DNA from 4 places in the Bradyrhizobium sp. WYCCWR 13022 genome. Region 2 is predicted to be linked to each of the others. Evidence: predicted binding sites of a transcription regulator. Region 2 holds the regulator's gene; each other region holds the start of a gene.

Region 1 (7,977 bases), on a different contig from region 2:
CGCTGGTTCCGGTCGATCTCGTCATCGACCACTCCGTGATCGTGAACTTCTTCGGCGACAACAAGGCTTTCGCCAAGAACGTCACCGAAGAGTACAAGCAGAACCAGGAGCGCTACGAGTTCCTGAAATGGGGCCAGAAGGCGTTCTCGAACTTCTCCGTCGTGCCGCCCGGCACCGGCATCTGCCATCAGGTCAATCTCGAATATCTCTCCCAGACGGTCTGGACCAAGAAGGAGAAGATGACGGTCGGCAAGAAGACCGGCACCTTCGAGGTCGCCTATCCCGACTCGCTGGTCGGCACCGACTCCCACACCACCATGGTCAACGGACTCGCCGTGCTCGGCTGGGGCGTCGGCGGCATCGAGGCGGAAGCCTGCATGCTCGGCCAGCCGCTGTCCATGCTGCTGCCCAACGTCGTCGGCTTCAAGCTGAAGGGCGCCATGAAGGAAGGCGTCACCGCGACCGACCTCGTGCTCACCGTCACGCAGATGCTGCGCAAGCTCGGCGTGGTCGGCAAGTTCGTCGAGTTCTTCGGCCCCGGTCTCGACAATCTCTCGGTCGCCGACAAGGCGACCATCGCCAACATGGCGCCGGAATATGGCGCGACCTGCGGCTTCTTCCCCGTCGACGCGGCCGCGATCGACTATCTCAAGACCTCTGGCCGCGCGCCTGCGCGCGTCGCGCTGGTGCAGGCCTATGCCAAGGCGCAGGGCCTGTTCCGCACCGCCAAGTCGGCTGATCCGGTGTTCACGGAAACGCTGACGCTCGACCTCGCCGACGTCGTGCCGTCGATGGCCGGCCCGAAGCGTCCCGAAGGCCGCATCGCGCTGCCCTCGGTCGCCGAAGGCTTCTCGCTCGCACTCGGCACTGAGTACAAGAAGGCCGAGGAGCCCAACAAGCGCTTCGCCGTCGAAGGCAAGAACTACGAGATCGGCCATGGCGACGTCGTCATCGCCGCCATCACCTCCTGCACCAACACCTCGAACCCGAGCGTTCTGATCGGCGCCGGTCTCTTGGCCCGCAACGCCGCTGCGAAGGGCCTCAAGGCAAAGCCGTGGGTGAAGACCTCGCTCGCCCCGGGCAGCCAGGTCGTCGCCGGATATCTTTCCGATTCCGGCCTCCAGGCCGATCTCGACAAGGTCGGCTTCAACCTGGTCGGCTTCGGCTGCACCACCTGCATCGGCAATTCCGGCCCGCTGCCGGAGGAGATCTCGAAGTCGATCAACGACAACGGCATCGTCGCTGCTGCCGTGCTCTCCGGTAACCGCAACTTCGAAGGCCGCGTCTCGCCGGACGTGCAGGCGAACTATCTGGCCTCGCCGCCGCTGGTCGTCGCCCATGCGCTCGCCGGCAGCGTCACCAAGAACCTCGCGGTCGAGCCGCTCGGCGAAGGCAAGGACGGCAAGCCGGTGTACCTGAAGGACATCTGGCCGACGACGAAGGAGATCAACGCCTTCATGAAGAAGTTCGTGACCGCGTCGATCTTCAAGAAGAAGTATGCCGACGTGTTCAAGGGCGACACCAACTGGCGCAAGATCAAGACGGTCGAGAGCGAGACCTATCGCTGGAACATGTCTTCGACCTACGTGCAGAACCCGCCCTATTTCGACGGCATGAAGAAGGAGCCGGAGCCGGTCACCGATATCGTCGAAGCGCGTATCCTCGCGATGTTCGGCGACAAGATCACCACCGACCACATCTCGCCGGCCGGCTCGATCAAGCTCACCTCGCCCGCCGGCAAATATCTCAGCGAACACCAGGTGCGTCCGGCCGACTTCAACCAGTACGGCACGCGTCGCGGCAACCACGAAGTCATGATGCGCGGCACCTTCGCCAACATCCGCATCAAGAACTTCATGCTGAAGGGCGCGGATGGAAATATCCCCGAAGGCGGTCTGACCAAGCACTGGCCCGACGGCGAGCAGATGTCGATCTACGACGCCGCGATGAAGTACCAGCAGGAGCAGGTGCCGCTCGTCGTGTTCGCCGGCGCCGAGTACGGCAACGGCTCCTCGCGCGACTGGGCTGCGAAGGGTACGCGTCTGCTCGGCGTTCGCGCCGTGATCTGCCAGAGCTTCGAGCGCATCCATCGCTCCAACCTGGTCGGTATGGGCGTGCTGCCGCTGACCTTCGAGGAAGGCACCTCCTGGTCCTCGCTCGGCCTCAAGGGCGACGAGAAGGTCACGCTGCGTGGCCTCGTCGGCGACCTCAAGCCGCGCCAGAAGCTGACCGCCGAGATCGTGTCGGGCGACGGCAAGCTCCAGCGCGTTTCGCTGCTGTGCCGCATCGATACGCTGGACGAGCTCGACTACTACCGGAACGGCGGCATCCTGCACTACGTGCTGCGCAAGCTCGCGGCCTAGAGCATGATCCGGACCCGAAGGGCCGCGTTAGCGCAAAGTGCGCAGCGGTTTTCCGGAAAGATCATGCTCCAACGACAATCTAAAGTGCGCTGGGCGCACTTTGGCGCGCGAATTTGTGAACGGTGGCTCACTGCGACGTGAGTAGAAGGTTAAACGAAGGCGGCCTATCAAAAGGCCGCCTTCGTACGTTTGCGGCATGCTTCAGATGGGCCCGCCCGGCGCAAAGCGCGTGTTGGACGGTTGAACGTGCCGCGCCCGTAAGACTACGGTGACCATCCGGCGATAAGATCTCCCCCACGAGCTACCATGTGTGACGTTCGACATGACTGGAATGATGGCCTCTAATTTCGTCTCGCGCTGGTCCGGTGCATTCTGGTCGGGAGCACTCGGCATCTGCGCCATCGTCGCCGTTGTCCGTCCCGCCGAGGCCGACCCGCGCGCCGTGGTCGAGCTCTTCACATCCCAGGGCTGCTCGTCCTGCCCGCCCGCCGACAAGGTCATCGGCGACCTCGCCAAGGATCCCTCGATCATCGCGCTGAGCATGCCGATCGACTATTGGGATTATCTCGGCTGGAAGGACACGCTGGCGGATTCACGTTTCTCGGCGCGGCAGCGCGCCTATTCACGCATGCGCGGTGACCGCGAAGTCTATACCCCGCAGGCCGTGGTCAACGGCGCCGTGCATGTCATCGGCAGCGACCGCTCCGGCATCGAAAACGCGATCGACAAGACGGACCTGGGCGCGGGCGTGATGAGCGTGCCGGTGACGATGTCGCTCGCGGGCAAGCAGATCAACGTGTCGGTCGCAGCGAGCAGGGAGCCGACGGTCTCGCATGGCGAAGTCTGGATCTGCTCGATTGCGAAATCGGTGCCGATCGAGATCGGCCGCGGCGAGAATCGCGGACAGCAGATCACCTATCACAACGTCGTGCGCAATCTGCTCAAGGTCGGCGACTGGAACGGGCGTCCCGAAAGCTGGAGCGTGCCGCTCGAGAATCTGACGTCGCGCGATGGGGTCGACGGTGCGGTGGTCTATGTCCAGGACGGTAGCCGCGAGAAGCCCGGTGCGATGCTGGGCGCGGCGTATACGTCGCTGCACTAATTCGAAACTCTCCAGTGTCGAGATTGCTCTCGCTCCTCATGGTGAGGAGCGCGTTCATGCGCGCGTCTCCCTGAGGATCAGGGGCGAGAGTGATGGCGCCGATGAGGGAGCAGGTCATCGAGGCAGACACACCCGGACACAAACAAAAAAGGACCAACTCGCGTTGGCCCTCCTTGTCGCGCGTACAGACCCGATCCTGTTCGACCCCGGGGGGCTGGGGGCTGAGGAATCCGGAACCGAAAGGACCGGGTCAACGCACACCAGCCTTTTCGCAACGCAGGGCGGCAGGCGATGGGCGGAAAAGCGGCGATCCTGTGATTCCTGCTAACGATCCCGTGACGCTTTGCCGCCGGGAATTTCAACCGTTGCATGTGTCATGATTCGCAACCGGCCGGCGAGATGGCCCCCAGTTCTCATGTGGTTCTAAAGTGGTTCTCATGTGGTTCTCGTGGGCACTTCAAGAGCCCCTTGCGGCGGGGAACGGTTGGCGCAATCATGCAATTGTCATGATCCGCGGCTCCGGGGACGGTCTTCGCGGGGGCGGTCATGCTGACACGACAGGAGGCGCCCCATGAGTTTGACGTCGGAGGATGCCGATCCGAGCGAGCAGCGCGCAGTGGCGCGCCCCGCCGCTGCGAATGCCCAACCCGGCCGGGTGACGTTCGACCGGCTCGAACTGCACCGAATTCTCAATCTCTATGGCCGCATGGTCGCCGACGGCGAGTGGCGCGACTATGCCATCGACTTCCTGAAGGACCGCGCGGTGTTCTCGGTCTATCGCCGGGCCTCCGAAGTGCCGATCTACCGCATCGAGAAAGATCCGCGGCTCGCGCGCAAGCAGGGCATGTACAGCGTGATCTCGGCGACCGGCCTGATCCTGCGCCGCGGCCACGAGCTCGAGCGCGTGCTGCTGGTGATCGACAGGAAGCTGGCGGTGGTGTGACGACCTTCGGTCGTCATTCCGGGGCGCGACCGAAGTCGCGAACCCGGAATCTCGATCCGCTTTTGCGAAGGAAACTTCTGGATTCCGGGTTCGATGCCGACGCATCGCCCCAGGAATGACGAATGAACCTACTTCGCCGGCACGTTCTTCGCGCCCTCGCCGAGGTCGCGCTGCATCATCACCGTATCCAGCCAGCGGCCGAATTTCAGGCCGACATTGGGATGCGTGCCGATCATCTTGAAGCCGCCTCTGGTGTGCACGCCGATCGAGCCGGCATTGGCGGAATCGCCGATCACGGCGATCATCTGGCGGAAGCCACGCGCTTCGCATTCGCTGACCAGCCGCTCCAGCAGCAACGAGCCGATGCCGCGGCGGTGGAAGCCCGGGTCCAGATAGATCGAGTTCTCGACCGTGAAGCGATAGGCCGGGCGGGGCCGATAGGCGCCGGCATAGGCGTAGCCCGCGAGACGGCCGTCGAGGATGGCGACGAAATAGGGATAGCCGCCGTCGACCAGTGCGCGATAGCGGCGCGTCATTTCGGCGAGGTCTGGCGGATCCAGCTCGAACGTCGCGGTGCCCTCGCGGACGGCCTGCTGGTAGATGGCGGTGATGGCGGGGAGGTCGGCCTCGATAGTGGGCCTGATTTCGGGTGCGGACATGGGGAGAGATTAGAGCGTTCCCGTGGTGGCTGGAAGGGGCAGCGCTCCTTCCACACCGTCATTGCGATCGTAGCGAGGCAATCCAGAAATGCATCCATGGAGGGACGCTGGACCGCTTCGCTGCGTCCGTAATGAGCGGATAGGCAGCGGGCAAACAAAAACCCCGGCCTTTCGGCCGGGGTCGGTGTCCGTTCGCTCTGGTCCGGCGCTTAGTCGCGCTGGCCGAGGAGCTGCAGCAGCAGCGTGAACAGGTTGATGAAGTTCAAGTACAGCGACAACGCGCCGGAGATCGCCGCACGTTCGGCGATGTCACCGCCGGCCGAAGCGTAGCCGTAGATGTAGTCGTTCTTCAGCCGCTGGGTATCCCAGGCGGTGAGGCCCGCGAACACCAGCACGCCGACCACCGACACGATGAACTGCAGCGCGGTGCTGGCCAGGAACAGGTTCACCAGGCTCGCGATGATGATGCCGATCAGGCCCATGAACAGGAACGAGCCCATGCCGCTCATGTCACGCTTGGTGGTGTAGCCGTAGAGGCTCAGCGCGCCGAAGGTCGCCGCGGTGATGAAGAACACCCGCACGATCGAGGTGTGCGTGTACACCAGGAAGATCGAGGACAGCGAGATGCCCATCAGCGCCGAGAACACCCAGAACAGGATCTGCGCGGTCGAGGGCGCCAGGCGGTTGATGCCTGCCGAGATCACGAACACCATGGCGAGCGGCGCGAGCATGAACAGGTATTTCAGCGGGCTCACGAACATCGCGTAGCCGAACGGCGTCAGGAACAGCTTGCCGACGCGGACGGCTTCCGCCGTCGGAACGTCGGTGACGGCAGCCATGTAGACGCCGAGCGCGGCGAGGCCCGTGATGGCGAGGCCGATGCTCATATAGTTGTAGATGCGCAGCATGTAGGCGCGCAGGCCGGCATCGACCGTCGCGGCGTCAACACGCCCGGCGGCCCTACCGAAAGGAGAAGTGTAATTGCGGTCCAGGTCCGACATGGTCGAATTCCCATTGGTTGGTCCGGTCCGGCATAGGGGTTGCCATGCCGCCGGTTCGTCAAATTCTATCTCGGAAACCGATGTCTGCCGACATTAACTTTAGCTAACAATCGGGGCTCCGAACCCATCCGATATGTGGGAAACTAACACATTCGCTGCAACCGTCCACGCGCGGCCGAATGTCGCCCTCTACGTGTGCTCCTGACGCAAACCTGACAAGCGGGCGGGGTTAATCGCGGAAATCACGCGATTCCGATCCCGCGCCGCCATCCGCTACCTTTTGTCACAAATTGCGCAACACCGTGGCGGGCTTTTTGTTCAACGCCAGCAACGTGCCGGCAAGCCCGAGCCCGACGGTGACGACCAGGGCGGCGGCAACTACGCCGGCCGCGCTCGCAGCCTGCCAGACGAAGGTCAGCGTCATCAGCCGCGTGACGATCATCCAGGCCGCGATGCTGCCGGCGATCACGCCGAACATTGCGGTGGCAAGGCCGATCAGCAGATACTCCAGCGCATAGGCACCGAGCAATCGCAGCCGCGTGGCGCCGAGCGTCTTCAGGATCACCGCATCATAGACGCGGTGGCGATGGCCGGCGGCGAGCGCGCCGCCCAGTACCAGGATCGCCGAGATCAGGGTCACGGCGCTGGCGCCGCGGATCGCCAGCGCGAGATTGGTGACGACCGCGCCGACCGTCTCCATCACCTCGCGCACGCGCACGCTCGTCACCATCGGGTAAGCATCCGCGACCTGCTTGATGATCTTGCCGTCGCCGGTCGCATCGCCGCCGGCTTCGGTCAGCGTCGCGATGTGGGTGTGCGGCGCGCCCTTGAAGGCGTTCGGCGAGAACACCAGCACGAAATTGATGCCGAGCCCCTGCCAGTCGATGGTGCGCAGATTGCCGATCTTCGCCGGGATGTCGCGGCCGAGCACGTTGACGACGATCTCGTCGCCGAGCTTGAGGCCGAGCCCGTCGGCGATCTTCTTCTCCATCGAGACCAGCGGCGGGCCGGAATAGTCGGCGCTCCACCACTTGCCCTCGACCACCTTGGAGCCCTTCGGCAGCTCGCCGGTATAGGTGAGGCCGCGGTCGCTCTGCAGCACCCATTCGGAGTCGGTCGTCGGCTTGAGGTCCTCGGCGCGGACGCCGCCGGCGGCGACGATGCGCCCGCGCAGCATCGGCACGTCCTCGACCTTCGATCCCGGTGCGATCTGGCGCAGATAATCGTCGAAGGGTGCGGCCTGCGTGCTCGGAATGTCGATGAAATAGAACGACGGTGCGCGGTCGGGCAGTGCGGCCAGGAACTGCCGGCGCAGATTGCCGTCGATCTGGGTGATGGTGACGAGCACGGCCAGGCCAAGACCGAGCGAGAGCACGACGGACGGCGTCAGCGCCCCCGGGCGGTGGATGTTGGCGATCGCGAGCCGCAGCATGGTGAAGCGCGTGCGCGGCAGCCGGCGCGCGATCGCCATCAGCACCGCAGCGACACCGCGCAGCACGGCGAACACGACCACGGAGGAGACCACGAACACCGCGGCGATGCGCTTGTCGAACGACAGCCCGATCACGACGGCGACGAGCAGCGCGACGACGACGCCCATGAGCACGAGATAGCCAAGGCGCGGCCGGTGCCATTCGGCCGCGATGGTGTCGCGGAACAGCGCTGCGACCGGCACGTCGTGCACGCGCCCGAGCGGCCACAGGCCGAAGGCGAGCGCGGTCAGCAGGCCATAGACGAAGGACAGCGCGAGCTCGTCGGCATGTACGGCCGGCACCACGGGCAGCGGCAACAGTTTTCCGAACAGGCCGACGATGGCAAACGGCATGGCCGCGCCGAGCGCAAGGCCAATCACCGAGCCGATCGCGGCGAGCAGCACGACTTGCGCCAGATAAATGCCGAACACGTCGCG
Region 2 (7,977 bases):
TGCCCTTCTGCGCGTGCAGGCGGTTTTCGGCCTCGTCGAACACGACCGATTGCGGCCCGTCGATCACTTCATCCGTGACCTCCTCGCCGCGATGGGCGGGCAGGCAGTGCATGAACAGCGCATCTGGCTTGGCGAGCGACATCAGCTTGGAATTGACCTGGTAAGGCTTGAGCACGTTGTGGCGATGCTCGCCTTCCTTGTCGCCCATCGACACCCAGGTGTCGGTGACGACGCAATCGGCGCCCTTCACGGCAGCCTCGGGATCGGTGCCGAGCACGATCGATGCGTTGGTCGCCTTGATGAAGTCGCGCATCACCTTCTTCGGAGCGAGTTCCGGCGGCGTTGCCACGTTGAGGTTGAACTTGAAGCGTTCGGCGGCATGGGCCCAGGACGCCAACACGTTGTTGTCGTCGCCGGTCCAGGCCACGGTCCGGCCTTCGATCGGACCGCGATGCTCCTCGTAGGTCATGAGATCGGCCATCACCTGGCAGGGATGCGAGCGCCGCGTCAGGCCGTTGATGACAGGCACGGTCGCATTCGCCGCAAGCTCCAGCAGCGCCTCGTGGTTGAGGATGCGGATCATGATGGCATCGACATAGCGCGACAGCACGCGCGCGGTATCGGCGATAGTCTCGCCGCGGCCGAGCTGCATCTCGGCACCGGTGAGCATGATGGGCTCGCCACCGAGCTGGCGCATTGCGACGTCGAACGAAACGCGGGTGCGGGTCGACGGTCGCTCGAAGATCATCGCCAGCGTCTTGCCTTCGAGCGGCCTGACCGGCTGATGCGCCTTCTGCTTCGCCTTCATGGCGGAGGAGGCCGCGAGCATGCTCTTGAGCTCCGACAGCGGCAGCTCGTTGATGTCCAGGAAGTGCTTGGGACCCTTGCTCATCAGCTTGCCGCCCGCTTGTTGCCTGACAGCGCCGTGCAGGCGCGTTCGAGCCGGCTGACACTGTCCTCGATCTCGGCCTCGGTGACGATCAAGGGCGGCAGGAAGCGCACGACATTGTCGCCGGCGCCGACGGTGAGCAGCTTTTCGTTGCGGAGCGCGGCGACCAGATCGCCGGAGGGCACTACGGCCTTGATGCCGATCAGGAGGCCCTCGCCACGGACTTCGCTGACGACGTCAGGGTGACGGTCGATCACGGAAGCGAGCTTCTGCTTCAGCAGCAGCGACATCTTCTGCACGTGATCGAAGAAGCCGGGCTTGAGCATGACGTCGAGCACGGCATTCGCAGCCGCGATCGCCAGCGGGTTGCCGCCGAAGGTCGAGCCGTGCGAGCCGGGGCCCATGCCGGAGGCCGCATCCGCGGTCGCCAGGATAGCACCGATTGGAAAACCGCCGCCGAGCGCTTTCGCAAGCGACATCACGTCGGGTGTGACGCCGGTGCGGCGATGAGCGAACAGATCGCCGGTCCGGCCCATGCCGGTCTGCACCTCGTCGAATGCGAGCAGCAAGCCCTTCTCGTCGCAGAGCTGGCGCAGCGCCTTGAGGAAGCCGGGAGGCGCCGAACGCACGCCGCCCTCGCCCTGGATCGGCTCGATCAGGATGCCGGCGGTGTGCGGACCGATCGCCTTCTTCACGGCCTCAATGTCGCCATGCGGGATCTGGTCGAAACCGTCCATCGGCGGACCAAACCCTTCGAGATATTTTGCCGATCCCGTTGCGGCCAGCGTCGCCAGCGTGCGGCCGTGGAAGGCGCCCTCGAAGGTGACGATGCGGTAGCGCTCCGGATGGCCCTTGGAGAAATGATGATGGCGAACCAGCTTGATCACGCCCTCCAGCGCCTCGGCGCCGGAATTGCAGAAGAAGACGAAGTCCGCAAAGCTCTCGTTGCACAGGCGCGCGGCGAGCTTCTCGCCATCCGGGCTCTGGAACAGATTGGACATGTGCCAGAGCTTGGTCGCCTGCTCCTGCAACGCCTTGACGAGCGCAGGATGGGCATGGCCGAGCGCGTTCACGGCGACGCCCGAGGTGAAATCGAGATAGCGATCGCCATTGGTTGCGATCAACCAGACGCCTTCACCGCGCTCAAAACCGATGTCGGCCCTGGCGAAAACGGGGAGCAAATGCGGCGCTGCGCTGTTGGTCATGACGATCACTTGATTGTTGCGGACGGCCGACGCGTGCATTGCGCAACGCACCATTGACCGGCCCGGAAAACGAAACGTGCCGCCTTTTAAGGGCGGCACGCACGGCCATCTTAGGCCTGGTGATCCGGGTGTCAATGCCGCCCGGAAAGCCTCGTGAAACGCTGAATCCGTAGTCTTGCGGTGACGATTTTGCAGGATTTTCGCCACGGAACATGTGGAAGCGAGTCGGCGGACTCTTGCGCGCGAGTCACGCCATATTGTAGCGTTTGGCTTGTCAGATACGACATCTCGTGCAGCGGTTCTGATCCCAAGAGTCCTCATGTACCGGCGTAAACGTTCGGGCGCACTTCGCGCGCCCGGCGAGCCTTAAGGGATTCCGGCGGCACGGGTTTTTCGAGGCTTAGGCATTCGTTGTGCGGCCCCAGGATGGCGGGCGCGCGGCGAAGGAAAGGGTGCCATGACGGTTTTGACCTGGTCCGACGATCGCGTCGAGCAGCTGAAAAAGCTCTGGGAGGCCGGACTTTCGGCCAGCCAGATCGCCGCCGAGCTTGGGAATGTCACCCGTAACGCCGTGATCGGAAAGGTGCACAGGCTCGGCCTGTCCGGCCGCGCCAAGAGCCCCTCGTCAGCGGCTCCGCGGCCACGCAAGGCACGTCCTGCGCAGCACATGATGCGGGTGAGCAGGCCGATCGCGCGCGGCAACACCGCACTGGCGCAGGCCTTCGAGGTCGAGGTCGAGGCCGAACCCGTTACCTACGACAACGTGGTGCCGATGAGCCAGCGGCTCTCGTTGCTCGAGCTGAACGAAGCCACCTGCCACTGGCCGGTGGGCGATCCCTCGAGCCCGGATTTCTTCTTCTGCGGCGGCAAGGCCCTGTCCGGCCTGCCCTACTGCGCCCAGCACTCGCGCGTTGCGTATCAGCCGGCAGCCGATCGCCGCCGCGCACCGGCCAAGCCCGGCACGCGCTGAGTACAGCTTGAGACCGACATCGTCCCGGCACCGGCCGGGGCGAAAAAGAAAAGCGCGCCGCCGAGCGCGCTTTTTTTGTTTTGCTTGCGGGCAGCTAGGTAGCTAGCCGGAGGCCTGCTCGGCCTTCGCGAAGCGATCGTCGAGCGCGTAGCCCGCGCCGCGGACGGTGCGGATCGGGTCCTGCTCGCGGCCGAGATTGAGCAGCTTGCGCAGGCGGCCGATATGCACGTCGACGGTGCGCTCGTCGATATAGATGTCGCGGCCCCAGACGCTGTCGAGCAGCTGCTCGCGCGAGAACACGCGGCCGGGATGCTCCAGGAAGAACTCGAGCAGACGGTATTCGGTCGGGCCGAGATCGATCGGCCGGCCCGAGCGCGCCACGCGGCGCTTTTCGCGGTCGAGCTCGATGTCGCCGAAAGCAAGCACGGTCGCGAGCCGCTCCGGGCTGGCGCGCCGCAGCAGCCCCTTCACGCGTGCCAACAGCTCGGGCACCGAGAACGGCTTGACGATGTAATCGTCGGCGCCGGTCGCAAGGCCCCGCACCCGTTCGCTCTCCTCGCCGCGCGCAGTGAGCATGATGATCGGCAGCTGCTTGGTGTCGGACCGCGTCCGCAACCGGCGGCACAGCTCGATGCCCGACAGCCCCGGCAGCATCCAGTCGAGCACGATCAGATCGGGGATGTGCTCCTTGAGGCGGGTGTCGGCGTCGTCGCCGCGCATCACCGTCTCGACGTCATAGCCGTCGCCTTCGAGGTTGTAGCGGAGAAGCTCGGTGAGAGCTTCCTCATCCTCAACCACCATAATGCGTGCGCCCATGGTCTGGTCGCTCCTTGCCTGATCAGGTGTTCGGGACCGTCGTGGCGAACGTCGTCATGTCGCCCTTCGGCCGCTTGTCGGTGATCGCCTGGCCTTCGATCATGTAGAACACGGTCTCGGCAATGTTGGTGGCATGATCGCCGATCCGTTCGATGTTCTTGGCGCAGAACATCAGGTGGATGCAGAACGAGATGTTGCGCGGATCCTCCATCATGTAGGTGAGGAGTTCGCGGAACAGCGAGGTGCAGATGGCGTCGACTTCCTCGTCGCCCTTCCACACCGCCATCGCCGCCGGCAGATCGTGCGCGGCATAGGCGTCCAGCACCGACTTGACCTGCTGCTGCACGAGGTCGGTCATGTGCTCGAGGCCGCGGAACAGTTTGAGCGGATGGAAATCCGTCTCCAGCGCCGCGACGCGCTTGCCCATGTTCTTGGCGAGGTCGCCGATCCGCTCGAGATCGGTCGCAACGCGCATCGCTCCGACGATCTCGCGCAGATCCACCGCCATCGGCTGGCGGCGTGCGATGGTGAGCACGGCGCGCTCCTCGATTTTCCTCTGCAGCGTGTCGAGCTCGGCGTCGATGGTGACGACGCGCTGGCCGAGCGCGACATCGCGGCGGATCAGGGCATCGACGGAATCGACGATCATGCGTTCGGCGATGCCGCCCATCTCGGCCACCAGGCGGGTGAGCTCCTGGAGGTCGGTGTCGAAGGCTTTTGCGGTATGTTCAGAACCCATGTCCCGTCTCCTCAGCCGAACCGGCCGGTGATGTAATCCTGCGTGCGCCGGTCGGACGGCGACGTGAAGATCTTGCTGGTGTCGTCGAACTCGATCAGCTCGCCGAGATACATGAAGGCGGTCTTGTCGGAGACGCGGGCCGCCTGCTGCATGTTGTGGGTGACGATCGCGATCGTGTAGTTCTCGGACAGTTCCTGGATCAGTTCCTCGACCTTGGCGGTCGAGATCGGATCGAGCGCCGAACAGGGCTCGTCGAACAGGATCACCTCGGGCCGCACTGCGACGGTGCGGGCGATGCAGAGGCGTTGCTGCTGGCCGCCGGAGAGCGACAGGCCCGAGGCGTTGAGCTTGTCCTTGACCTCGTTCCACAGCGCGCCGCCGCGCAGCGCCTTCTCGACGCGACCGTCCATCTCGGACTTCGAGATCTTCTCGTAGAGACGGATGCCGAAGGCGATGTTCTCGTAGATCGTCATCGGGAACGGCGTCGGCTTCTGGAACACCATGCCGACGCGGGCGCGCAGCAGGTTGAGATCGAGCTTCGGGTCGAGGATGTTGGTCTGGTCGAGCATGAGCTGACCGGTGACGCGCTGGCCCGGATAGAGGTCGTACATCCGGTTGAAGATGCGCAGCAGGGTCGACTTGCCGCAGCCCGACGGCCCGATGAAGGCCGTGACGCGGTTGGTGCCGAGCGCCAGGTTGATGTTCTTCAGCGCGTGGTGTTCGCCGTAATAGAAGTTGAGGTTGCGCACCGTCACCTTGGCCGGGGCCTCCGGCAACGGCTGCTGCGATGCCAGATGAGCGTTGGAACTCACGGATACGGACAGATCGGTCATTTTGCGGTCCTCTCGGCGCCAAGAATGCGCGCGCCAATGTTCAAGGCAAGCACGGTGAGCGTGATCAGCAGGGCGCCGCTCCAGGCGAGTTGCTTCCAGTACTCGTAGGGGCTCTGCACGAAGTTGTTGATGGTGACAGGCAGGTTCGCCATCGTCTTGGTGAGGTCCAGGCTGAAGAACTGGTTCGACAGCGCGGTGAACAGCAGCGGCGCCGTCTCACCCGCAACGCGCGCGGTCGCGAGCAGCACGCCGGTGATCAGGCCGGAGCGCGCCGCGCGGTAGGCGATCTTCTTGATCACCAGCGAGCGCGGCAAACCGAGCGCACTGGCGGCCTCGCGCAACGGGTTGGGCACCAGCAAGAGCATGTCCTCGGTGGTACGCAGCACCACCGGGATCACGATCACGGCCAAGGCCAGACAGCCAGCGATGCCGGAGAAACCTCGCATAGGCACCACCACCGCGCCGTAGATGAACAGGCCGATGATGATCGAGGGCGCGCTGAGCAGGATGTCGTTGATGAAGCGGATCACCGAGGTCAGGCGATCGTGCCGGCCGTATTCGGCGAGATAGGTCCCCGCGAACAGGCCGAGCGGCGCACCGATGCCGACGCCGATCACGGTCATGATCACCGAGCCGACGATGGCGTTGAGCAATCCGCCTTCGGTCGAGCCGGGCGGCGGCGTGCTTTGCGTGAAGATCTGGAAGTTGAGACCGGTGACGCCGTTGTAGAGCAGCGTCGCCAGAATGAGCGCGAGCCAGGTGACGCCGAACAGGGCGGCGGCAACGCACAGGACGCGAATGACGATGTCCTTGCGGCGGCGGCGTGCGTAGATCGGATTCATGGCGCTATTTTCCCGCCTTCTTCTCAAGCCGCAACAGCATCAGCCGCGCGGCCGCCAGCACGAAGAACGTCAGCACGAACAGCAGCAGACCAAGCAGGATCAGCGCGGACTGGTGCAAGCCGTCGCTTTCGGCGAACTCGCTCGCGATCGCCGCCGAGATGGTCGTGCCGGGCGCGAAGATCGAGGTCGAGATGCGGAACGAATTGCCGATGATGAAGGTCACCGCCATCGTCTCGCCGAGGGCGCGTCCGAGGGCGAGCATGACGCCGCCGATCACGCCGACGCGGGTGTAGGGAATGACCACGTTGCGGACGACTTCCCAGGTGGTGCATCCGACGCCATACGCCGCTTCCTTCAGCACCGGCGGCACCGTCTTGAAGACGTCGACCGAGATCGCGGTGATGAAGGGCAGCACCATGATCGCCAGGATGAGCGAGGCGTTGAACAGGCTGAGATAGGATGGCGGGCCGGCAAAGACCGCGCCGAGGATCGGCACCGAACCGAAGGTGTCGATCATGAACGGCTGGAAGGTGTAGGCGAGGAACGGCCCGAGCACGAAGAAGCCCCACATGCCGTAGATGATCGAGGGAATGCCGGCGAGCAGCTCGATCGCAATACCGATCGGACGGCGCAGCCATTGCGGGCACAGTTCGGTCAGAAAGATCGCGATGCCCAGACCCACGGGAATCGCGATCAGCATGGCGATGAAAGACGTGACGAGGGTGCCGTACATCGGCGAAAGCGCGCCGAGCACGGGCGGATCAGCCGAGGGCGCCCAGCGCTGCGACCACAGGAACGGCAGGCCATAGGCCTTCGCCGCCGGCCAGGCACCGATGACCAGGGAAATGATGATACCGCCGAGAATCAGCAGGACCGAAATCGCGCTGAGGCGGGTGATCCAATAGAAAGTGATGTCACCCAGCTTGAAGGCGCTGAGCGCCTTGGCGCGGTCATAGGGTCCGGCAGCTTCCATCACCGGTGCGTCGCTCTGTACGGCCATGTCTGCCACGCCGATCCCCTGTACTGACTATATTCTGTTTGGCCTGCCTGGTCTCGTGCCCCGGATGGAACGCAGCGCGAAGCGGTGCGACGCCGATCCGGGGCCTCTAGTCTTATGCGCCCGGCTCAGCGGCGCGGCGCTGGACGATGGTTCGCATCGCCAGAGCCGTACCGCGTCCGGGACACGAGAGCCGCTTGCTCAGCTCTTGATGTCCGCAGCCCAGGTCTTCTCGATCTGCTTGACGACCGAGTCGGGCATTGGGATGTAATCGAGCTCTTCAGCCATCTTGCCGCCCTTGTCGAACGAGAACTTGAAGAACTTGAGCGCGTCCTGGACGGCTGCCTTGTCGGTCGCATCCCGGTGGATGAGGATGAAGGTCGAGGCAACGATGGGCCAGGACTTGTCGCCCGGCTGGTCGGTCAGGATCAGGAAGTAGCCGGGAGCGTGAGCCCAGTCGGCGTTCGAGGCCGCGGCCTGGAAGCCTTCGTTGGTCGGCTGCACCGGCTTGCCGGCCTTGTTCACCAGACCGGTGTAGGTCAGCTTGTTCTGCTTGGCATAAGCGTATTCGACATAGCCGATCGAGTTCTTGGTCTGGCCAACGTTGGCGGACACGCCTTCATTGCCCTTGGCGCCGACGCCAGACGGCCACTCGACGACGGTGCCCGAACCGATTTTCGACTTCC
Region 3 (7,977 bases), on a different contig from region 2:
GCCGGAGGCCGCGTCGAGCCTGCTGATGCCGGCGCGGATCGGCTATGCCCGCGCCTACGAGATGTTTGCGCTCGGCGAGACCGTGCCGGCGAAGGCCGCTCTGGACTGGGGGCTCGCCAACCGCGTGGTGCCGCTCGACAAGCTCGATGCCGAGGCGCTTGCACTGGCCCAGCGCCTGGCCCGGCAGCCGGCCGGTGCGCTCACCGCGACCAAGAAGCTGATGCGCAATGGCGAGGCGCTGGTCGCGCAGATGCTGGCCGAGGGCGAACAGTTCGCGCAACGCCTGCGCACCGCCGAGGCGCGCGAGGCGTTCACGGCGTTCGCCGAGCGGCGTCCGCCCGATTTCACGAAGGTTTCGTGACGATGCGGGCCTGATTAAAGGTTTGGCAAAGCGGAATTCCCGGCATTTGACTAAAACCTTAACGGAACATTGGCATGTCGCGGTGCAAGGTGGCCACTCCTGGAAGTAGGCCCCTTGTGACTCATGGCATTGTTCAAGAAATCGGTAAGCTCGCTCCTCCTGACCCTGATGGCCCTGCTGGCGATCGGCGCGCTGGCCTCGACGGCGATGCAGATGGTCGGGGCTTTCGGTCGCTACAATGACAGTCTCGAGACCGCGCGGCTTGCCGCGGCCGACAAGGCGATCTTCCACGGTGTGCTGTCCCTGCGCAACAATCGCGGCGACGCCCAGAGCGCGCTGCTCGGCGACGACGATCCTCACGCAAAGCTAGCCGAGGCCGAGAAGGCAGAACAAGGTGGCTACGACGGCATCAACGCAGCGCTCGCCACGGTCGATTTCGCCCGCCGCGATGAGCTCGCCAGCACGCTGAAGCAGCGCTGGGGCGGGGCCTCACCGCAATTCCAGCTGTTCTACGACGAGGCCAAGCGTCCGCGCGCCGAGCGCAAGATCGAGCGGACCAATTCCTGGTACGATGCGGTCACCAAGGTCATCGACACCGCAAACCTCGCCTCTACGGCGGTGTCGAATCGCGCCTGGATGAACGATCCCTACATCGCGCGCATGATACAGGTCCGCCGGCTCGCCTGGCAGGTGCGAGACCGTTATGGAATCCATTGTTCGGCATTGCGCTCGAACGTCAACAGCAGCAAGCCGCTCGACGACACCCAGAAGCGCTCGCTGGCGCAGTGGGACGGCACCATCGCTTCCGGCTGGTCCGGCATGGCCGAACTGCTGGCCGCGCCCGACGTGACGGCGGACCTGGTCACCGCGGCCACTGATGCAAAGGCCAAGACCGACGGCGTGCTCAAGCAGATCGGCGATCTGACCAGGAATTTCGACGGCAGCGGCAAGCCCGCGATGGCGGCGGCGGATTGGAATAAGCTCTGTCAGTCGCCGTTCCCGCTCATCGTCGGGGTCGCGACCAAGGCGCTCGACCAGTCGATCGCGCGTGCGGAGGCGGTGCAAGCCAAGGCGCTGACCAACCTCGTCGTGCAGTCGCTTGCGTTCCTGATCGCACTGGCCGTGACCTTGGCCGGCGTCTACGTCGTGCGCAATCGCCTGATGCGCCCGGTGCGCGCGATTCTCGATGCGATCGCCCGTATCGGCGCCCGCGATTATGCGACGCCGGTGCCGCAATCCCGCTATCCCGACGAGTTCGGCACCATGGCTGCCGCGCTCGAAAGCCTGCGCGAGAGCGCGGCCACCGCAGAGCGCCTCGGACAGGAGCGCGAATCGCAGCAGGCACTGCAGCTCGCCCGCTCAGGCACCGTGGACGCCGCCTGCCGCAGCTTCGACGACACGGTGCAAGCCGTGATCCAGAGCGTCGCGGCGTCGACCAGGGAGCTCGACGCCACGGCGACCGACGTGCGCACGCTGGTCTCGGAATCGAGCAGCCAGACCGCTGCGGTCTCGTCTGCCGCCGAGCAGGCCACCAACAATCTCGAAAGCATCGCGGCTGCGACCGAGGAGCTCTCGGCCTCCGTCGGCGAGATCTCCGCGCAGGTGCAGTCCAGCGCACGCGATGCGCGCGAAGCGGTGTCGCAGGTGGAACAGACCAACGCCACCGTCGAAATCCTCGACCAGACCGCCGGCCGCATCAGCGAAGTCGTGAAGATGATCCACGCCATCGCCGGCCAGACCAATCTGCTCGCCTTGAACGCCACCATCGAGGCGGCCCGCGCCGGCGAAGCCGGCCGCGGCTTTGCGGTGGTTGCCGGCGAAGTCAAGAGCCTCGCGGCGCAGACCGCGACCGCGACCGAGGAGATCTCGCGCCAGGTCGAGGAGATCCAGGGCGCGACCGGGCAGGCGGTCGCTGCGATCCGCTCGATCGGCGGGGCCATCAGCGGCATCGACGAGAAGATGACCGCGATTGCGGCCGCGGTCGAGCAGCAGCGCGCGGCCACCACCGAGATCTCGCGCAACTTCCAACATGCCGCCCAAGGCACGCGCGAGGTCACCGACACCATCGGCAGCGTCGCCAAGCTCAACCGGGAGACCGGCAACGCCGGCACGGGACTGTCCCAGTCGGTGACAAAGATGTCGGCCGACGCGGACCGCCTCCGCGTCGCAGTCGAGGGTTTCCTCGGCGCGGTGAAGTCCGCCTAAGCCTTCATTCCCTGCTCAACGGCGCGCGGATGGGCATTGCCGCGCGTGCGTGTGCCCTGTAAATGGTAGCGGTACCATACTCCGACCTGCCCGCAGGCGGATCAAAACTAACGGCAGGACGACAGGGAGATAATTTCGATGCCGGTCACCCCACACAACGCCCAGCGCCCCTATCGCGGCGTGTTCCCGGTCGCACCCACCATTTTCGACGAGCGCGGCGAGCTCGATCTCGAGGGCCAGCGCCGCTGCATCGATTTCATGATCGATGCGGGCTCGAACGGCATCTGCATCCTCGCCAATTTCTCCGAGCAGTTCGTGCTGACCGATGCCGAGCGCGAGAGCGTGATGCATGCGGTGCTGGAGCACGTCGCGGGCCGCGTGCCCGTGATCGTCACCACCACGCATTTCAGCTCGGCGGTGTGCGCGGCGCGCAGCAAGCAGGCCGAGGCCGCCGGTGCGGCCATGGTGATGGTGATGCCGCCCTATCATGGCGCCACCTTCCGCGTGCCGGAGAAGGGCATCGTCGAATTCTTCAGGGTGCTGTCGGGCGCGATCAACATTCCGATCATGATCCAGGACGCGCCGGTCGCGGGCACGCCGCTATCGGTCGAGCTGCTGGCGCGGCTGGCGCGCGACTTCTCCAACATTCGCTATTTCAAGATCGAGGTGGCGGGCGCGGCGTCAAAGCTCCGCAGCCTGATCGAGGCGGGCGGCAAGGACATCGAGGGCCCATGGGATGGCGAAGAAGCGATCACCCTGATGGCCGATCTCGATGCCGGCGCGACCGGCGCGATGACCGGCGGCGGCTATCCCGACGGTATCCGCCAGATCATCGATCCCTATTTCGCGGGCGACCGGGAGAAGGCGAAGGCCGCCTATGAGCGCTGGTTGCCGCTGATCAACTACGAGAACCGCCAGTGCGGCCTGATCGCCTGCAAGGCCATGATGCAGGCCGGCGGCGTGATCAAGTCGGACGCCGTGCGCCATCCGCTGCAACCGCTGCATCCGGCGACGAAGGCAGGGCTGCTGGAACTCGCCAAGGAGCGCGACGCGCTGGCACTGCGGTGGGGGAAGTAGGGGCAAAGCAGTCGGCCACAACCTCCGCTCTCGTCCCGGCCTGCGCCGGGTCGACGCTGAGATTGCTGCGCGACTTCGGTTAATTGGCCAACATCCACTCGCCAATGATGCGGAATCTCGCCTCGGCATCATCCTGCCTGAACAGCGTGATGCGATCGATCACGAGAATATCGAGCTTCAGCCGCGCAAACCGCGCCCGCAGCATCTCAAGAATCGGCCCGCGCCGTTCCGTATCGAGCCGCCCTGTCAGCGTCATGTGGAAGCGAAACTCTTCCATCACGTAGGGATAACCCCAGCGATCGAGATAGTCGCGCTGGCGCTCAGTGAGCCTCTCCGGCCTACGCCGCGCGCGGTCTTCGGCCGTCAGGCGCGGACGGAAGGAATCGAAATCGCGGACGCAATCGGCGGCCAGTTGCTGGAGCGCCTCGACCGGCTCGGTCGGAATGACGGCGATGAAGCCGCTGATAGAGTCGACCACGGGCCGGATCACCGGAATCGGCCGTGCCTTCCCGGCGAATGCCGCGCTCGCCGCCACCAGCTCGGCCTCGGTCTTGTCGGACGCCAGCGCCATCGGCGCCTTCAGCGTACCGTGAAAGCCGTATTTGCGCGGATCAGTCGTGATGTCGTGCCAGTCCGGCGCGACATGCAGCGCTTCCTGCGGAAACGAAACTTCGTCGCCGGTATAAGCCTCGTAGCCGAGCAACTCGGCACCGAAGCGGGAGAGTGCGTTGTCGGTGCCGGCGGCAAAATAGATCGCGTAGCGGGGGAAACCTGTCATTGCCCGAGCATAACCAATTTATGCCGCAACGACAGTCTCGCGCGGCATCGCTGCCGCGCCGCGCAGCCGCGTTGCATCGGTGAGATGCGCGAGCTTGCCGGCCGCGAGCACTGCGACGAGCCGTGGCCGCAGCGGCATGCTGTCGTCCACGAGCAGGATATCGGCACGATGGCCGGCAGCGAGCGTGCCGCGATCGGTCAGGCCGGTCGCTTGCGCGGGCGCCGACGAGACCAGCTTCCAGGCCTCGCTCAGCGGCAGCACGCCGTCTGCGGCAAGGCGGAAGGCGGCGAGCAGCGGCGCCGGGTAATAATAGTCCGAGGCCAGCACCGAGCAGAGACCCTTGGCGATCATGTCCGAGGCCCTGGTCCAGCCGGTGTGGCTGCCGCCGCGCACGACGTTCGGCGCACCGTAGACGATGGCATCACCGGCCGTCGCGGCCTCGCGCGCCGTCTCCTCGTTGGTCGGAAATTCGGCGAGCATCACGCCCATGTCGCGAAACGACTTGCGCATCGCCGGCGTCGCGTCGTCGTGCGACAGCATCCGCACTCCGGCCGCGCGCGCCGCCGCTGCGAGCCGGGTGATCGAGGCCGGAACATCGGCAGAGCGCGAGACGATATGCGCGACGAGCCTGTCGAAGTCGTCGCTCGACAGGCCGGTCCGCTCCACCATGCGGTTGCGCTTGCGCGGATTGGAGATGTCGGCAACGACCCCGTCCATGTGGTCGTTGAAGGCGAACAGGTCGACGCGGCCCGCGGCGAGCCATTGGCCGATCTCGGCCTCGGCATCGAGATTGTAGGTCTCGTGCCGCAGGTGGAAGCGGGTGTCGGCGGCGAAGTGCGGGCGTTGCCGCTCGATCGCCTCGAGCAGGCGCCGTGCATTGTCGCCGCTGCGCAGGCCCGGCTCCCACGACCATGTCGTGGCGTGGAACACCGTGGTGATGCCGTTGCTGATCACCTGGCGGTCGGTGTCAGCCAGCGCGACGTCGATCGGGAAGTCGACACCGGCCCGCGGCATCATCTGGCGCTCGAAAGCGTCGCCATGAATGTCAACGATGCCGGGCAGCACCAGCAGGTTGCGCGCGTCGATCGCCAGCCGCGCGCGGCCGCGCGGCGCATCGATCTGCGCGATGTCGATTCCGGATACGGAGAGTGAAACTTCGGCGAGCTCGGAGCCGATCAGGGTCCGGCCACCTTCGATGAAAATGTCTGTCACGCGACCGCGCTTCGTTTGCTGGACGGGGAATGCGCCCCTGCTTCGTATGTCGTCAGGAAATCTTCAATTGCGAGCTTGCGGAAATCGGGCAGCGCTGCACGCAATTTGTCGTGATCCCAGTCCCACCATGCCAGCTTGGCCAGCCGCCCGGCAACCTCCTCCGAGAACCGCCGCCGCACGATCCGCGCCGGGTTGCCGGCGACGATGGTGTAGGCCGGCACGTCCTTGGTGACGATGGCGCCGGCCGCGATCACGGCGCCGGTGCCGATGTTGCGGCCCGGCAGCACCACCGCGCCATGGCCGATCCAGACGTCGTGTCCGATATGGACGCGATGCTGGCGCCGCCAGTCGAAGAACTCGTGATCGTCGCTCTCGCCGGGGAAGTAGGCGCTGGAGCGGTAAGTGAAATGCGCCTGCGTGGCGCGATGCATCGGATGATTGCCGGGATTGATCCGCGTCATCGCCGCGATCGAGCAGAATTTTCCGATGGTGGTGTAGGTGATCTGCGCGTCGTTCACGACGTAGGAGTAGTCGCCCATCGCGACTTCGTGGAGGATCGTGCGGGCGCCGACTTCGGTATAAGCGCCGAGACTGGTCTCGTGCAGCTTCGCCGAAGGATCGATGGTCGGCTCGACCGATAGCGCCTTGGCCATGTTGCATCCTAAAATTAGAGGGCGGGGGCTCGTCATCGAGTCGCTCGATGACATCATCATGACGTCGCGATGACAGGGGATGAGGTGTGTAGGATCGCCGCACCGCAATCGCCGTGTCACACAAACGTTAAAGGCCGGCGATAGCGGTGGGCTCCAGCTACTCTGGAGCCCTGCATGCTGGTGGTTGAAGGTCTGACGTGCCGCTTCGGCGCAAAAGCCGCGGTGGACGACGCCTCGTTTCAAATCTCCCCCGGCGGGTTCGTCGGCGTGATCGGGCGCTCGGGCGCCGGCAAGTCGACCTTGCTGCGAACGATCAATCGCCTGGTGACGCCGACGCAGGGCCGTATCGTATTCGATGGCCTCGACGTCACCGCACTGCGCGGCAAGGAGCTGCGGCAGTGGCGGGCGCGCTCGGCGATGATTTTTCAGCAGTTCAACCTGGTCGGCCGGCTCGATGTCCTGACAAACGTGCTGATGGGGCGTCTCGCCACTATGCCCGCCTGGCGCTCGCTGTCGCAGATCTGGCCCGAGCAGGACAAGGCGCTGGCCATGTCCGCGCTCGAACAGTTCGACATCGCTGCGCTCGCCGCCCAGCGTGCAGACCAGCTCTCCGGCGGCCAGCAGCAGCGCGTCGCGATCGCGCGGGCGCTGGTGCAGCAGCCCGACATCATCCTTGCCGACGAGCCGATCGCCTCGCTCGATCCGCGCAACACCAAGATCGTCATGGATGCGCTTCTGCGCATCAATAAGCATTTCGGCATCACCGTGCTGTGCAACCTGCATTCGCTCGACCTGGCGCGCAGCTATTGCGATCGCCTGATCGGCATGGCGGCGGGCCGCGTCGTGTTCGACGGCGCGCCGTCCGCGCTGACCGACCTCGTCGCGCGTGAGCTCTACGATCTCGAAGCCGCCGACGTCATGGGCGGCACACCTGCCCCGGCGCCCGAGGGCGTTCCGGCACTCGGAACGGCCGCCGCGGCCTGAGCCGCGTCGCATCCGTCGTTACCAGTTTTTCCGTCAACCAATCCTGTCAGATGAAGAGGGCATCATGATCACTCGCAGATTAGTTCTTGCCGGCGCTGCCGCGCTGACCTTTGCCGGATCCGCTTGCGCCGAAGACTGGAAGTCGAAATATCCGGAGATCACCTTTGCCGTGATCCCGGCCGAGAACGGTTCGGGCGTCACCGAACGTTACGGCCCCTTCGTCGATTATCTGTCGAAGGAACTCGGCGTGAAGGTCACGCTGCGCGTCGCCAACGACTATGCCGCCGTCATCGAAGGCCAGCGCGCCGGCAACATCCACATCGGCTATTATGGCCCGGCGTCCTTCTCGCGCGCACGTCTGACCGGCGTCAAGACCGATGCGTTCGTCATCGACGTCAATTCCGACGGCTCGAAGGGTTATTACTCGGTGTTCTACGTGCTGGCGAAATCGCCGTACCAGAAGATCGAGGACCTCAAGGGCAAGAATCTGGGGCTTGTTGATCCGAATTCCACTTCTGGCAACAACATGCCCCGCTTCAAGCTGAACGCGATGGGCATCGATCCCGACGCCTATTTCTCCAAGGTCGTCTTCACCGGCAGCCACGAGAATGCGGTGCTGGCGCTGGCCCAGGGCACCGTCGACGTCGCCGCCAACTGGTGGAACGCCGACGACGATTCCAACCTGACCCGCATGCTCAACAAGGGCA
Region 4 (7,977 bases), on a different contig from region 2:
GCGCCACCGAGTTGAGCACGGACTCGCGGCGATGCCGGTCATCGGCGAGGGCCTCGATCAGATCGTCCTTGCTCTGAAAATAGAGATAGACCGCGCCGTGGCTCAGGCCCGACCGCTTGACGATGTCGGCCATGCCGGTCTGGTGAAATCCGTCGCCGGAAAAGCAGGCGAGCGCGGCTTCGAGGATCTGCTGACGCCGGTCTTCACGCTTCTTGTCGCTGATTTTGGGCATCCGTCCCGTCTATAAATAGCTGACAGATCGATCGTTTTAGAGGGAAAGCCGGAAACGGCACGATCAAAGCCGTGATTATATAAAAACGATCAGTCAGTCATTTTTATTGGCAGAACGGATGCGGGTCAAGTCCCGAGTGCCCTGGCTCGACGGACAAAGGGGATCGGGTGATGGGAGATCCGCTCGCGAGGACGCTAGTCTAGAACAGCCGCCCGCCGTTCGGCACCGGCTTGCTGGGCTGCATCAGCACGACCTTGCCGTCGGCATCGGGGAAGCCGAGCGTCAGCACCTCGGAGACGACAGGCCCGATCTGGCGCGGCGGGAAATTGACGACCGCGGCGACCTGCTGTCCGACCAGCGTCTCGAGCGGATGGTTCTCGGTGATCTGCGCCGAACTCTTGCGCACGCCGATGGCCGGGCCGAAGTCGATCCACAGCCGCCACGCCGGCTTGCGCGCCTCGGGAAACGGCTTGGCATCGACGATGGTGCCGACGCGGATATCGACCGCAAGGAACGCGTTGAAGTCGATGGTCGGTGAGGCGGCAGCGGTAGGATCGTGGGTGACGTGCATGGTGTGTCCGTCCGGAAGAAGTCGAAAGCGTCGTTCGCAATATTGTCGCGTGATCGGGAGTTTCGTACAACGCCACGGCACGTCACGACGCATGCGCGAGGACCGTCTTGCCCAACATCATCTACGGCATCAAGAACTGCGACACCATGAAGAAGGCGCGAGCCTGGCTCGATACCCATGGCGTGGCCTACGAGTTCCACGACTACAAGGCCGCTGGCGTGGAGAAGGACAAGCTCAAGCAATGGAGCGACAAGCTCGGCTGGGACATGCTGCTCAATCGCGCCGGCACCACCTTCAAGAAGCTGCCCGATGCCGACAAGGAAGGCCTGACCGAAAAGAAGGCGCTGGCGCTGATGCTAGCGCAACCATCGATGATCAAGCGGCCGGTGCTCGAAATCGGCGGCAAGCTCCTGGTCGGCTTCAAGCCCGATATCTACGACAAGGAAGTCGGTGCGAAAGCGCGCAAGAGCTAGTTCAGCTCGATGATCTCGGCGGTCACGTCAGGCCCACCGGCCTGATCGGCGGATTCGACGATTCCGGCGGCTACGATGCGGCCGGGTGTGCTGTGAAACAGGTCGCGATCGATCACCGTGCGCAGTTTCGGCCGCGGCAGCGCGTCATTTCCGCGCAGCAGATTCTTGATCTCGAAGCCACCATCCTCGCAGAAGGTCTTGAGCGAGGCGATGACGTGGCTGACCCTGTCGTCGGTCAGGAAAGGCAGCAGCAGCCGTTCATAGGCGACGACGCGGCCATAGATGTCGTCGACGTCCGCAACGCTGTAGACCGGAAGCCCGCGCGCCACGCATTCATGATAGATCGGCATCACGAAGGGCGCGAGCCGGGGCCCGACATAATCCTCCAGCAGGATTCCCTTGCCCGTATGGCCGTAGGCGCGCGAGATGCGGGTGCCCTCGCTCTGAATGGTCAGGCTCGGCGTCGGCCCCGAATTGTCCACCGTGTAGTAGATGAGATCGGACAATTCTTCCTCGAGTCGGGCGGGCTGGTACTCCCAGATCGCCGGTGCAAGCTGCTGGCGCGCATAAAGTCGCAGCCACGTGTTCAGGAGGTCACGCTGCCTGATCGACTTGACGACAGAAGGAGCGGCGCTTGCGAAATCCAAAACATTATTCCCGGCAAATGAACCCGCGCATGATGGTCGCGGCGGGAAAATTTTTGATGAAGGCTGGTGCGCGGGACCAAAGACCGTTAACGACGACTTGATGACCGGCGTCTTGCGAACCGGGAAGCCGGCAGGCGACATCAGCAAAACCTCCAACTAAGGGAGCATAAGACTCCCGGCCGGAGGCCTGACCTGCTCAGCTTTCCGCCTTGCCTAACCCCCGTCACCTCCGGCATATTCCGCGCCCGGAGGCTGCGTCCGGGACGGGCTCCAGGGCCTCCGGAAAGCCGAATTAACAAGGACAGCCACGCGCAGGATGCGGGCAGGGGGAAATCTGTTTGGCCGATGAGTTCATTCTCGAAACGGAAGGCTTGACCAAGGAGTTCGCGGGCTTCTTCGCCGTCCGCGACGTTGCGCTCAAGGTTCGCCGTGGGAGTATTCACGCGTTGATCGGCCCGAACGGCGCCGGCAAGACGACGTGCTTCAATCTTCTGACCAAGTTCCTCAAACCGTCTGCCGGAAAAATCCTGTACAAGGGACAGGACATCACCGCGATGGCGCCCGCCGATGTCGCGCGCCTGGGACTGGTGCGTTCATTCCAGATCTCGGCGGTGTTTCCGCATCTCACTGCGCTGGAGAACGTTCGTGTCGCCCTCCAGCGCCAGCACGGCAGCTCGTTCGATTTCTGGCGCTCCAAGTCCGTGCTCAACCGCTTCAACGACCGTGCGCGCGAACTGTTGAACGACGTCGGCCTCAGCGAGTTTGCGAATACGCCGGCGGTCGAGATGGCCTATGGGCGCAAGCGTGCGCTCGAGATCGCGACCACGCTCGCACTCGATCCGGAAATGATGCTTCTGGACGAGCCGATGGCCGGCATGGGCCACGAGGATATCGACAAGATCGCGGCGCTGATCAAGCGGATCTCCGCGAAATACACCATCCTGATGGTCGAGCATAATTTGAGCGTCGTCGCCAATCTCTCCGATATCATCACCGTGCTGACGCGCGGGCAGGTGCTCGCGCAGGGCCATTACAGCGAACTCACCAAGGACGAGCGCGTGAAGGAAGCCTATCTGGGAGCCGGTCATGCCTGAGACTGCAATGGCCGAGGCGCCGGTGAAGGCCGCAACCGGCGGCAACATCCTCCAGGTCCGCAACCTCGAGGCCTGGTACGGCGAGTCCCACATCCTGCACGGGATCAATTTCGACGTGAATGCGGGCGAGGTCGTCACGCTGCTCGGGCGTAACGGCGCCGGCAAGACGACCACGCTGAAGTCGATCATGGGCATCATCGGCAAGCGCGCCGGCTCGATCAAATTCAACGATCAGGAGATCATCCGCGCGACCTCCGACAAGATCGCCCGCATGGGCATCGCGTTCTGCCCTGAGGAACGGGGAATTTTCTCGAGCCTCGACGTGAAGGAGAATTTGCTGCTGCCGCCGGTGGTTCGTGCAGGCGGATTGCCGCTCGAGCAGATTTTCGATCTGTTTCCGAACCTGAAAGAGCGGCTGAGCAGCCAGGGCACCAAGCTCTCCGGCGGCGAGCAGCAGATGCTCGCGATCGCGCGCATCCTGCGCACGGGCGCGAGCTTCCTGATGCTGGACGAGCCGACCGAAGGTCTTGCGCCCGTCATCATCCAGCAGATCGGCCACACCATTGCGCGGCTCAAGAAGGAAGGGTTCACGATTCTGCTGGTCGAGCAGAACTTCCGCTTCGCATCCACCGTCGCCGACCGTTATTATGTCGTCGAGCACGGCAAGATCATTGACGGATTTTCCAATGCGGAGCTTGCCGCCAACATGGACAAGCTCCACACCTATCTCGGCGTCTAGCCTGGCCCGGAGCGGGACGGCTTGCAGAAAAGACGAAGAGAGATTTGACGAGGAAGTAGTATGAACAAGTCGATTGCATCGTTGTTGCTCGGCACGGCGTTGGCCGCGACCGCCGCCGGCGTCGCCTTCGCACAGGACAAGACGGTCAAGATCGGTGCGCTGTCCGATCAGTCCGGCCTCTATGCGGACCTCGGTGGACCCGGTTCGACGCTCGCAGCCCAGATGGCCGTCGAGGACTCCGGCCTCGCCGCAAAAGGGTGGAAGATCGACATCATCTCTGGCGACCACCAGAACAAGCCCGACATCGGCACCGCGATCGCGCGGCAATGGTTCGACGTCGACAAGGTCGACGCCATCGTCGACGTGCCGAACTCCGGCGTGGCGCTCGCCGTCAACAACGTCGTCAAGGAAAAGAACGGCGTCTACATCAACTCGGGTGCGGCGACCTCCGACCTCACCAACGCGCAGTGCTCGCCAAACACCGTGCACTGGACCTACGATACCTACATGCTGGCCCACACCACGGGCCAGGCGCTGGTGAAGGCCGGCGGCGACACGTGGTTCTTCCTCACTGCCGACTATGCCTTCGGTGCGGCGCTCGAGCGCGACACCACGGCCGTCATCAACGCCAATGGCGGCAAGGTCGTCGGCGGCGTCAAGCATCCGCTCAACACGCCGGATTTCTCGTCGTTCCTGCTTCAGGCGCAGGCTTCCAAGGCCAAGATCATCGGCCTCGCCAATGCCGGCGGCGACACCACCAATACGATCAAGCAGGCGGCCGAGTTCGGCATCGTCAAGGGCGGCCAGAAGCTCGCCGCGCTGCTGCTGTTCCTCACCGACGTCAAGGCGATCGGGCTCGAGACCGCGCAGGGCCTGAACTTCACCGAGACGTTCTACTGGGACATGAACGACAAGACCCGTGCGTTCTCCAAGCGCTTCTCGGAAAAGATGAAGAACAGCGCCCCGCCGACCATGGTGCAGGCGGGCGTCTACGCAGGTGTGCGCCACTATCTCAAGGCGCTGGAAGCGCTCGGCGGCAATCCGCATGACGGCGTCAAGGTCGTCGACAAGATGAAATCGATGCCCACGGAAGACGATCTGTTCGGCAAGGGCGAGATCCAGCCGAACGGCCGCACCATCCACAACGCCTATCTGTTCGAGGTGAAGAAGCCCTCCGAGTCCAAGGGACCGTGGGACTTCTACAAGCTCGTCGGCACGGTGCCCGGCGATCAGGCGTTCACGCCGCTCTCCGAGAGCAAGTGCGCGCTGCTTAAGAAGTAGGACCAACAGCCTGCCGGCCTCGAGCCGGCGGGCAAACTTTGGGAACGCCGAAGGGACTGGGTGCTGGATCGATGCAGGCTCTCTACGCACAGCTACTTGTGGGACTGATCAACGGCTCGTTTTACGCGCTGCTCAGTCTCGGGCTCGCCGTCATCTTCGGCATGCTCAACATCATCAATTTCGCCCATGGCGCGCTCTACATGATGGGCGCCTTCATGGCGTATTTCCTGCTGAACCTCGGCGGCATCAACTACTGGTGGGCGCTGCTGCTGGCGCCGATCATCGTCGGCATCTTCGGCATGATCCTGGAACGGACCATGCTGCAGTGGCTGACCGGCCTCGATCATCTCTACGGCCTGCTGCTCACCTTCGGCATCGCACTGATCGTGCAGGGCGTGTTCCAGAACTATTTCGGCTCCTCCGGCCTGCCTTACGCCATTCCGGATCAGCTCAGGGGCGGCATGAATCTCGGCTTCATGTTCCTGCCGATCTATCGCGGCTGGGTCGTGATCTTCTCGCTGGTCGTGTGTCTGGCGACCTGGTACCTGATTGAGAAGACGCGGCTGGGCGCCTACCTGCGCGCCGCCACTGAAAACCCGACGCTGGTGCGCGCCTTCGGCATCAACGTGCCCCGCATGATCACGCTGACCTATGGTCTCGGTGTCGGTCTTGCCGCGCTGGCCGGCGTGCTCTCGGCGCCGATCAATCAGGTCCGGCCGCTGATGGGCGCCGACCTCATCATCGTCGTGTTCGCGGTGGTGGTGATCGGCGGCATGGGATCGATCATGGGCTCCATCATCACCGGCTTCGCGCTCGGTGTGATCGAAGGCCTGACCAAATATTTCTACCCCGAGGCCTCCAACACCGTCGTGTTCGTGCTGATGGTGCTGGTGCTCTTGGTGAAGCCAACGGGATTGACGGGAAGGGCGGCCTGACATGACAGCCTTGACGGACGACACGCTGCCGGTAACCCCGCGCGCGATGCGCGACGAGATGATCGCGTTTGTGGTGATGGCGCTGCTGCTGGCGTCGGTGCCTTTCACGGGAGTCTATCCGTTCTTCGTGATGCAGGCGCTGTGCTTTGCGCTGCTTGCGTGCGCCTTCAATCTCCTGATCGGCTATGGTGGCCTGTTGTCGTTCGGTCACGCCATGTTCATGGGCACTGCCGGTTATTGCAGCGCGCATGCACTGAAGGTCTGGGCGCTCCCGCCCGAACTCGGCGTCCTCGTCGGCATCGCGGCGGCGTTCGTGCTGTCCCTCATCACCGGCTACATCTCGATCCGCCGCCAGGGCATCTACTTCTCGATGATTACGCTGGCGCTGTCACAGCTGCTGTACTTCATCTACCTCCAGGCACCGTTCACGCATGGCGAGGACGGCATCCAGGGCATTCCGCAGGGGCACATGTTCGGCGTGCTCGACCTGTCCAATGCGACCGTGCTCTATTACGTCGTGCTGGCCGGATTCCTCGCGGGCTTCCTGCTGATCTACCGCATCATCAATTCGCCGTTCGGTGAAGTGCTGAAGTCGATCCGCGAGAACGAGCCGCGCGCCATCTCGCTCGGCTACCGGACTGACCAGTACAAGTTCCTGGCGTTTGTCCTGTCGGGGACGTTGGCGGGCTTTGCCGGCGCGCTGAAAGTGTTCGTGGCGCAGAACGCCTCGCTCACCGACGTGCATTGGTCGATGTCGGGTGAGGTCGTACTGATGACGCTGGTCGGCGGTCTCGGGACCATTTTCGGTCCCGTGATCGGCGCCTTCGTCATCATCGCCATGCAGCAATATCTGGCGGGCTTCGGCCAATGGGTGACGGTGATCCAGGGCTCGATCTTCGTGATCTGCGTGCTCACCTTCCGCCGCGGCGTCATCGGCGAAATCGCCCATTACTTCCGGCGATCGCTCTAAATCATTGATATCACATCAATTTAATTGATGTGCGAATCCGGTGGATGATCCCGCTCCGCGGGCGTGAGATGACACGCACGCAGAGCGAAAATGGTCTATGACGGTTTTGTGACGGTCCGTACGGACCGGGGGATTTCCAACCGGTAGACCATTTCCATGATGCGTTGGTTTCGCGCTTTCCTGCCCAAGGAAGAACGGTTCTTCGACCTGTTCGACCGCCACGCCCAGACCGTGATCCAGGGCGCGATCGCGCTCCAGGGCGTGCTGAACGGCGGCGAGGAGACGCCGGTCTATTGCCAGCGCGTCAGCCAGTTCGAGAACGACGCCGACAACGTCACCCGCGAGGTGCTGACGGCGGTGCGCCGCACTTTCATTACGCCGTTCGACAGGGGCGACATCAAGAACCTCATCACGTCGCTGGATGATGCCATCGACCAGATGCAGCAGACGGCCAAGGCCGTGATGCTGTTCGAGGTGCGCACCTTCGAGCCGCCGATGCGTGAAATCGGCGCGCTCCTGATCGAGTGCGCCAACCTGGTCGGACGCGCACTGCCCTTGATGCAGCAGATCGGCAAGAACGTCGCGATGCTCACCGCGATCACGGAGGAACTGACCAAACTCGAGGGCCGCGTCGACGATCTCCACGACATCGGCCTGAAGGAGTTGTTCCTCAAGCACCGCGACGGCAACGCGATGGATTTCATCGTCGGCGTCGAGATCTACGACCACCTCGAAAAGGTGGCGGATCGCTTCGACGACGTTGCGAACGAGATCAACAGCATCGTCATCGAGCAAGTGTAGGGCAGGGGCCGCGCCGTGGATGCTGCGTTGGGTTTTCCCGTCCTGGTCGGACTGATCGCCGTCGCGCTGCTGTTCGACTTCCTGAACGGCCTGCACGACGCCGCCAATTCGATTGCGACCATCGTCTCGACACGGGTGCTGCGGCCGCAATTTGCGGTGTTCTGGGCCGCATTCTTCAATTTCGTCGCCTTCATGGTGTTCGGGCTTCACGTCGCCCAGACCATCGGCACCGGT

The links. The regulator PhoB, encoded in region 2, activates phosphate uptake and scavenging genes when phosphate is short. The targets are predictions, from matches to a motif close to TGTCATNNANCTGTCAT.
Region 1: QY049_RS23190 (DUF2794 domain-containing protein) is a predicted target of PhoB. The motif match lies at 3,957-3,973, and genes of this name have one in related genera.
Region 3: phnC (phosphonate ABC transporter ATP-binding protein) is a predicted target of PhoB. The motif match lies at 6,345-6,361, and genes of this name have one in related genera.
Region 4: QY049_RS05650 (DUF47 domain-containing protein) is a predicted target of PhoB. The motif match lies at 7,040-7,056, and genes of this name have one in related genera.

Annotation. Positions count from the first base shown of each region.
Region 1 is NZ_JAUIZJ010000016.1:77,289-85,265, reverse strand. It holds gene acnA (aconitate hydratase AcnA) at 1-2,363, shown strand, start outside; gene QY049_RS23195 (thioredoxin family protein) at 2,686-3,465, shown strand; gene QY049_RS23190 (DUF2794 domain-containing protein) at 4,037-4,408, shown strand; gene QY049_RS23185 (GNAT family N-acetyltransferase) at 4,537-5,067, opposite strand; gene QY049_RS23180 (Bax inhibitor-1/YccA family protein) at 5,277-6,068, opposite strand; gene QY049_RS23175 (ABC transporter permease) at 6,352-7,977, opposite strand, start outside.
Region 2 is NZ_JAUIZJ010000013.1:53,872-61,848, reverse strand. It holds gene argF (ornithine carbamoyltransferase) at 1-892, opposite strand, end outside; gene QY049_RS20395 (aspartate aminotransferase family protein) at 892-2,094, opposite strand; gene QY049_RS20390 (GcrA family cell cycle regulator) at 2,552-3,064, shown strand; gene phoB (phosphate regulon transcriptional regulator PhoB) at 3,167-3,880, opposite strand; gene phoU (phosphate signaling complex protein PhoU) at 3,903-4,619, opposite strand; gene pstB (phosphate ABC transporter ATP-binding protein PstB) at 4,631-5,452, opposite strand; gene pstA (phosphate ABC transporter permease PstA) at 5,449-6,294, opposite strand; gene pstC (phosphate ABC transporter permease subunit PstC) at 6,299-7,294, opposite strand; gene pstS (phosphate ABC transporter substrate-binding protein PstS) at 7,493-7,977, opposite strand, start outside.
Region 3 is NZ_JAUIZJ010000023.1:201,640-209,616, reverse strand. It holds gene QY049_RS28010 (enoyl-CoA hydratase) at 1-361, shown strand, start outside; gene QY049_RS28005 (methyl-accepting chemotaxis protein) at 485-2,566, shown strand; gene QY049_RS28000 (dihydrodipicolinate synthase family protein) at 2,705-3,643, shown strand; gene QY049_RS27995 (DUF1045 domain-containing protein) at 3,723-4,421, opposite strand; gene QY049_RS27990 (alpha-D-ribose 1-methylphosphonate 5-triphosphate diphosphatase) at 4,440-5,633, opposite strand; gene QY049_RS27985 (chloramphenicol acetyltransferase) at 5,630-6,286, opposite strand; gene phnC (phosphonate ABC transporter ATP-binding protein) at 6,461-7,270, shown strand; gene phnD (phosphonate ABC transporter substrate-binding protein) at 7,335-7,977, shown strand, end outside.
Region 4 is NZ_JAUIZJ010000002.1:935,448-943,424, reverse strand. It holds gene QY049_RS05695 (TetR/AcrR family transcriptional regulator) at 1-232, opposite strand, end outside; gene QY049_RS05690 (tRNA-binding protein) at 432-803, opposite strand; gene QY049_RS05685 (ArsC family reductase) at 911-1,276, shown strand; gene QY049_RS05680 (hypothetical protein) at 1,273-1,923, opposite strand; gene QY049_RS05675 (ABC transporter ATP-binding protein) at 2,262-3,017, shown strand; gene QY049_RS05670 (ABC transporter ATP-binding protein) at 3,010-3,756, shown strand; gene QY049_RS05665 (ABC transporter substrate-binding protein) at 3,817-5,037, shown strand; gene QY049_RS05660 (branched-chain amino acid ABC transporter permease) at 5,109-5,972, shown strand; gene QY049_RS05655 (branched-chain amino acid ABC transporter permease) at 5,974-6,942, shown strand; gene QY049_RS05650 (DUF47 domain-containing protein) at 7,099-7,743, shown strand; gene QY049_RS05645 (inorganic phosphate transporter) at 7,759-7,977, shown strand, end outside.